2 linked regions of the Labrenzia sp. VG12 genome follow. The protein of the gene in region 2 interacts with the protein of the main gene of each other region in a pairwise test. Links are inferred from orthologs where the notes say so. Each region holds a gene or a part of one and is shown on either strand. Other genes may lie near its edges.

Evidence for each region.
Region 1: the proteins of CHH27_RS07040 (region 2) and CHH27_RS08010 interact in binary tests that used the Escherichia coli proteins (3 or more experiments, as listed by UniProt). The link is inferred for Labrenzia sp. VG12 from one-to-one orthologs.

What each region holds. Positions count from the first base shown.
Region 1 is NZ_CP022529.1:1,735,273-1,738,416, reverse strand. Bases 60-2,886 are described here. They hold CHH27_RS08010 (RNA methyltransferase), read right to left. Parts: upstream 1,968-2,886; coding sequence 1,152-1,967; downstream 60-1,151. Other genes in these bases: CHH27_RS08000 (PaaI family thioesterase), read right to left, coding at 2,748-2,886; CHH27_RS08005 (hypothetical protein), read right to left, coding at 2,042-2,662; CHH27_RS27570 (hypothetical protein), read left to right, coding at 364-1,053; CHH27_RS08015 (MFS transporter), read left to right, coding at 60-109. In the rest of the region: more of CHH27_RS08015, read left to right, coding at 1-59; more of CHH27_RS08000, read right to left, coding at 2,887-3,144. UniProt on the Escherichia coli protein: Specifically methylates the ribose of guanosine 2251 in 23S rRNA.
Region 2 is NZ_CP022529.1:1,535,721-1,538,988, forward strand. What follows is about bases 237-3,187. They hold CHH27_RS07040 (NAD(P)H-hydrate dehydratase), read right to left. Parts: upstream 2,506-3,187; coding sequence 967-2,505; downstream 237-966. Other genes in these bases: CHH27_RS07035 (LysM peptidoglycan-binding domain-containing protein), read left to right, coding at 237-945; CHH27_RS07045 (P-II family nitrogen regulator), read left to right, coding at 2,866-3,187. In the rest of the region: more of CHH27_RS07035, read left to right, coding at 1-236; more of CHH27_RS07045, read left to right, coding at 3,188-3,204. UniProt on the Escherichia coli protein: Bifunctional enzyme that catalyzes the epimerization of the S- and R-forms of NAD(P)HX and the dehydration of the S-form of NAD(P)HX at the expense of ADP, which is converted to AMP.

The sequences.
Region 1 (3,144 bases), 200 kb from region 2 along the record:
GATCGGGCTCAGTCTTGTGCTCGCCCCTTGTCTGACGAGGGCACAGAGGTTGCGGTCGGCTGAGGGGGGAAGTGGCCAGGGCACACCAACGCCCCAAGAGCCGCGCTGAGCGGCGGCGGCGTTCGAACGAGCAATCGCCATTCCCGGAATTAGAGGGGAAAGGCAGCGGGTAACGTCAACGGGGCGGTGAGGGCTTCACTCGGTTGCTGCCGGTCAACTGGAGATCAGATCGAATTTCAGCAAAAGGGGTTTTCTAATCCGGCTTTGGACGTTCCCACCAGCGCATGGCCTTGATCTTTGGATTTCAAAAAATACAGTCGGTGGCATTGACCAACAGAAAATTGAACCGGGCTGCGTTCGTTGATGAGTGACCTGTCAAAAAGGCATGAGAAAGAACGGGATTTGGGCTGGAGCCCAAAAACTGCAGCGGGTTTTGCACCCTGGTTGCAGGACCCAACCTGGTGGCCTTTGAAGCGGTTTCGACAGTGGAGAAGATACCCTGTCCCTGAACCCTACACCCCTCGGAAACAGGATGTTGGAGAAACGGGCAGCACATATGGCGACCTTCAATCTCAAATCTGCGAACAACGGCTATATGAACATTCCGCGGCTGGTGGCGCGGTTTCGGGATTTATTATCTACGAATTGAGGGGCACAGAGCGCTTCGCAAAAGAGCTTTCATTGTGGCTGCAGGGCGACGAAAAAAATCATGACCGCGATGTTGAGAGATTTCTCTCAATGGCTGACCGCCTGAGCAAAAGAGCCACGGGGTATGTGCTGCCGGACCCGACAAGAAACAGGGTTCTGGACAGAAACTCCCGATCTCAGGAATGGTCAGGGGGAGACATTCACATCGGCACTGCAGGGCATGGATACCGTTTTGCAAACTACAATGCCGCCAGTTCCAGGGAAACCTGGGCGAGGCAGTATCTTTTGAAGATCATCGCCCCTGACAGAACCAGGGTATTGGTTGAACGAAGGGCACAGAGTGCAAACTCTGGAAGAGTTTATGCAGGCTCTGATCCGGAAGCCTGGGGTCTGAAGACCTCTTAGCGGGTTTTCTCCCTCTATCGGGAACCGTGTCCGTCTTTCGGGAAGCGCTTGGGTTTGCCCGGAACGGGAAGAGCAGTCGACGGGAGGCGCGACGGGGCTCAAAGCCCCATCTTCATGCGCGCCACATAAAGCGACAGCACGGCCGCATTGGAGACGTTGAGGGACCGGATCTCGCCGGGCATGTCGAGGCGGGCAGTGAGGCCACAGGCTTCGCGCACGCCTTGCCGCACGCCTTTGCCTTCCGAGCCGAGCACCAGCACGGTCTTGTCGGTAAACGGCGTGTCTTCAAGGCTTGCTGGCCCGTCGCTGTCGAGCGCGATGCAGGAGAAGCCCTGGTCCTTCATCTCGGTGACGAAGCGGGCCATGTTCTTCACACGCACATGCTTGATCATGTCGAGCGCGCCGGAAGCGGCCTTGGCAAGCACGGAACCTTCTTCCGGAGCGTGGCGTTCGGTGGTGACGACCGCGTCGGCATCAAGGGCGACGGCGGAGCGCAGGATGGCACCGACATTGTGCGGGTCGGTCACCTGGTCGAGGGCCAGGATCAGCCGGGCGCCTTTGAGGTGCTCTGCGCCATAGGCGGGCAGGGGATCGGCTTCCAGGATCATGCCCTGATGGACGGCGTCCTTGGTGACCATGCGGTCAAGCGCGCGCGGCATCATGGTTTCGACCGGAACGTCGATCCTGACGCCCCGCTCTTCCAGGCGGCGCTGCGCATTTTCCGTCGCATAAAGCTTCAGCCGCTTGCGGTCGGTGTTGGCAAAGGCGGCTTCCACGGTGTGGAGACCATAAAGCAGCACCGGACCTTCCGGTGGCAGGCCGGGTCGGCGCGGCGCAGGCTTGCCGGCAAAACGCTTGTTGCCGCGATAGGCGGGCTTGTTGCCCGGGCGGGTAGGTTTCTTGTCGTCACTCATGGCGCAGCTCTAGACCCAAACGCGGTGGAGGGGAAGGGAAAGTGTACCAACGGTCAATGAGAATGTTTGCGGGCTTATTCTTGCGACTCTTCGCGGTGCCTGGACTTTAGAAATTCATGCAAAATGGTACATATGACGAAGACAGGAAACAATATGAACCAAGTTGCGACCATCCCATAGGAGATAACCTGAGCGAGGGTAAAGATTTCTCTCGAGACTTCTGTGAACGCATTGCGATCCTCGACAAAATACCGGCCGTTTTCAACATAACTTCCGAACGCATCGCCGCCGACAAAATACCAAAACACAAATTGTGCATACAAGGTGCCAAAGCAAAGCAGCAAAGCGCAATGGTTCGCCACCAAAAGGTAGTGCTGAAAGGGCCTCTTGGTGTATAGGGATCTTGATTTGAAGTAGGCCAACAGGCTGCCGCTTATGAAGAGCCCGGGAATGAGAATGAGCCACGCGGTGACAGTCCCATAAGAGACAATCAGAGATTGGAAATAGGCACTTTTTGACACTTCGGTGTAATTGCCGAGGCTCTCGACGAAATATCTTCTGTTTTCGATGTATCCATCAACCGCATCTCCTCCCAAATGACCATTATATGCAACGCGTCCTATGAAGGTGAGTATGAGAAGCGGAATAGAACCGACGTAGATTATTCGAAGAAGCGTTTGAATATTCCCGTTCATTCTACCCCTGAATGTTCCGAGCCGACGAATGCGTTCATTCCTATGTTATGCACAAGTCGGCCTGGAATAAATGGATTGGCCCAGTTCAGCTCGGCTTCATGATCATGCAGCTGACCGTGCCATGGGCGATCAGTTTGCCATTGGCATCGCGCAGGTCACCTTCGGAAGTGGCAAGGCGCGAGCCGCGATGGACGATGCGGCCTTCGCAGATGACTTCACCGCTGGTGGCCTGAAGCGGGCGGACCATGTTCACGGTCAGCGACGTGGTCGTATAGAACTCGCCGGGCTGCAACGTGGTATGGACCGCGCAGGACAGGGCCGTATCGATCAGCGTTGAAATCCAGCCGCCATGAACCGTGCCGAGCGGGTTGAGAAATTCCTTCGCCGGCTGACCGGTAAAGACGGCGCGGCCGTCGGAAAACGCCTTCATGCGGATATTGGAGTGCACCATGATCGGCGGCGCCGGCAATTCGCCCGCCATC
Region 2 (3,268 bases):
GGTCATTGGCCGCGCATTTTCGAACACCCGGGGAACGCGTCCGCCATCGGCAACAATCCAAACGTGCTGACGATCGGCACGGTCTTGAAACTGCCGCCCTGCCCTGGCTCCGTGACGGTCGCGCCCGACGAAACCGCTGTTCCGGATCCTGAGATTGTCGCCGAAACGCAGGACGACGCCCTTTTGCCCTCGATCATCTACATCGTCACCGGAGACGATTGGGCGCCTTATGTTTCCAAGGACTGGCCCAAGGGCGGCATGGCAACCCTGATCGTGAAGGCCGCTTTTGAGGAAGCAGGCTTGGGGGATCGCATCCGTGTTCATCACATCAACGACTGGAACGCCCAGATCAAGGAACTGGTGCCTGCAAACCGGTACCAGCTGACCTTCGGCTGGGCGATGCCGGACATGGGGTTCTGGAAGACCTGCAACCGACTTCCGGCCGACATGCAGGTCCGCTGCAGCTATGACAAGTCGAAGCCCATCCTCACGACGACCCTCGGCTTCTTCCGCGAAATCGGCCGCTCCGATCTGGCGGAAATGACATTTGAAGATCTGAAAACCGCACGCCTGTGCCGTCCGACCGGCTGGTCCACCTTTGAGCTGGTTGAAAACGGACTGTCGCCGGACAACTGGGTCGGAACGGACTCGCCCGCCGCCTGTTTCAATCTGCTGATGCAAGGGGAAGTGGATTTTGTCGTGCTCAACCGGTTTACCGGCATTGCGACGGCAACGGAAATGGGCATCCGTCAAAATGTCGAAATGGCCCCCTTCACGGTGCCGCACCGCATCTACCTGCTTGCGCACAAGGACAATCCGCTCAACACGACCGGCTATCTCGACGCCTTCAACCTCGGCCTTCAGCGCATTGTCGACAATGGCAAGTACGGCCAGATCTCGTCCTTCTTCAATGACGAGTTCGCCCGCCGGGCCGGCGGCAAGTAAAAAGGGAAAGGATACCGGCCGTCAGCGCTCACTGGTGGCCGGCTCCATCAAGCGCCGGATGGGCGCTTTCAGCGCAGCCGGCAGATCTTCCGAGATGAGACCCGGGCCGGCTTCACATCCGGCAGCACCATGCAGCCAGACTGCCTGACAGCCAGCCTCAAACCCTTCCACGGACCGGGCCAACAGCCCGGCGGCAATACCGGCAAGCACATCACCGGATCCCGCCGTTGCCAGCCACGGCGGCGCATTCCGGTTGATCGCGGCGCGGCCATCAGGCGCGGCAATAACGGTGTCGGGTCCTTTAAGAACAACCACAGAGCCGGATCGCGCCGATGCCGCCCGCGCCCGCTGCAGTTTGCCGCCTTCAAGATCCGGAAACAGCCGGACAAACTCACCTTCATGCGGTGTCAGGATGACCGGGCTAGTGCGCTGCCCGATCTCTCGGAACAACATCTCGGGCGCCTCCGCGAAACTGGTAAGGGCGTCTGCATCCAGCACGGTCGCTCTGTCCGTCTTCAAAATCTCCAGGACCGAATGGCGCGTTCTTTCGCCAACGCCGTGAGCCGGACCGATCAGGGCAGCGTTAAGGCGCTTGTCCTCAAGAAAGCGGGGAATGGCCTCCGGACCTGCCAGCTTTTTCAGCATCACGGCCGTCAGGTGACAGGCATTGACCATCAGCGCATTGGGGGGCGACGCCAGAGTGACGAGCCCGGCGCCCGCTCTCAGCGCCGCTTCTGCGGCAAGACGAGCGGCGCCCGTCGCCGAAGGCGCCCCGCCAAACACCACGGCATGCCCCTTTGTGTATTTGTGATCCACGACCGATGGCACGGGGAAGGCATCCTGCCAAAGGTCTGGCGTGTTGGCGAAAGCGACCGGCCGGATCCCGTCCAGCACCTCGTCCCGAATGCCGATATCTGCCACTGTCAGCTTGCCGCAGAGCGCACGCCCGGGATAAAGCAGGTGCCCCGGCTTCGGCCTGAAAAAGGTAACGGTTTCCCGCGCGGCCACCGCAGTGCCGAGAGCGGCGCCGTCCGCGCCGTTGACGCCGGAGGGAAGATCAACGGCAACAACTGGTTTTCCGGCTTGATTGACGGCTGCAATCAAGTCCGCAATTGCACCAGACAGGGGTCTGTCGAGCCCGGCACCAAACAAAGCATCAACAACAACATCTGCTCTTGAGAGCGCGCGCGACAGATCGTCAGTGAGCGCCTCGCCCTGATGCGCTGGAGCATCTGGCAGGCCCATGCGTTGAAAAGCTGTCAGCGCGTCCCCCTTGAGCACGCTGGCCGGCTTCACAAGACGGACATCCACCTGAAAACCACGCGCTGACAGGCACCGGGCGGCAATGAAGCCGTCGCCGCCATTGTTGCCGGGCCCGCAGAGCAGCAGGATGTTGCCCCCGTCCGGTGCAAGATTTGCGGTGACCCGCGCGACGGCCTGCCCTGCCCGTTCCATGAGCACAATGCCCGGCACTCCGGCAGCAATCGTGCGCCGGTCGGCTTCGGCCATTTCGTCCGGTGTGAGCAAAGCCGCACGTTTCCAGGTCTTCGATGAGTTCATGTGACGGTTTCTCCTGCTCGAAGCTGCAAGGTGACCGTGATCGTCAAACTTGTCGAGTTTGGAAGATCTGATGCGCAAGTGACCACAAATTCTGCCTATTTTTTGTTCTGTTTGATTATATTTTATGCACCCCAAGGTGTCTGCGCGCCCATATGCATTGACCGGCCCGTGAGTTCTGCCACTTTTTGCGGCGGATTTCCCGGCTTCGCATTTTTTTCAACATCACGACCAACGGTTGGCACACATCGTGCTTTAAGAGGACAACGGTCCCTGCTGGGCTCGATGGGTCGCTTTGACCCATTGCACCTGGAAAAGGTCCTGCCGACAAATGGCCTTCATAGTGGAGAGAGACACAAGGTGATGAAAAAGATCGAGGCGATCATCAAACCCTTCAAACTGGACGAGGTCAAAGAGGCGCTGCAGGAGGTTGGTCTCCAGGGCATCACGGTGACCGAAGCCAAGGGGTTCGGCCGCCAGAAGGGCCACACGGAACTCTATCGCGGCGCAGAATATGTGGTCGATTTCCTGCCGAAGGTGAAAGTGGAAATCGTCCTGGGCGACGACATGGTCGAAAAGGCCGTCGAAGCCATCCGCTCCGCCGCACAGACCGGCCGGATCGGCGACGGCAAGATCTTTGTATCCAATATTGAAGAGGCGGTCCGCATCCGGACAGGCGAGTCCGGCATCGACGCCATCTGACCCACCAATCCGGCATCCGCCGGTAATCCTAATTCCGGTTCGAAAGCTCCAGAGCCAGATTTCG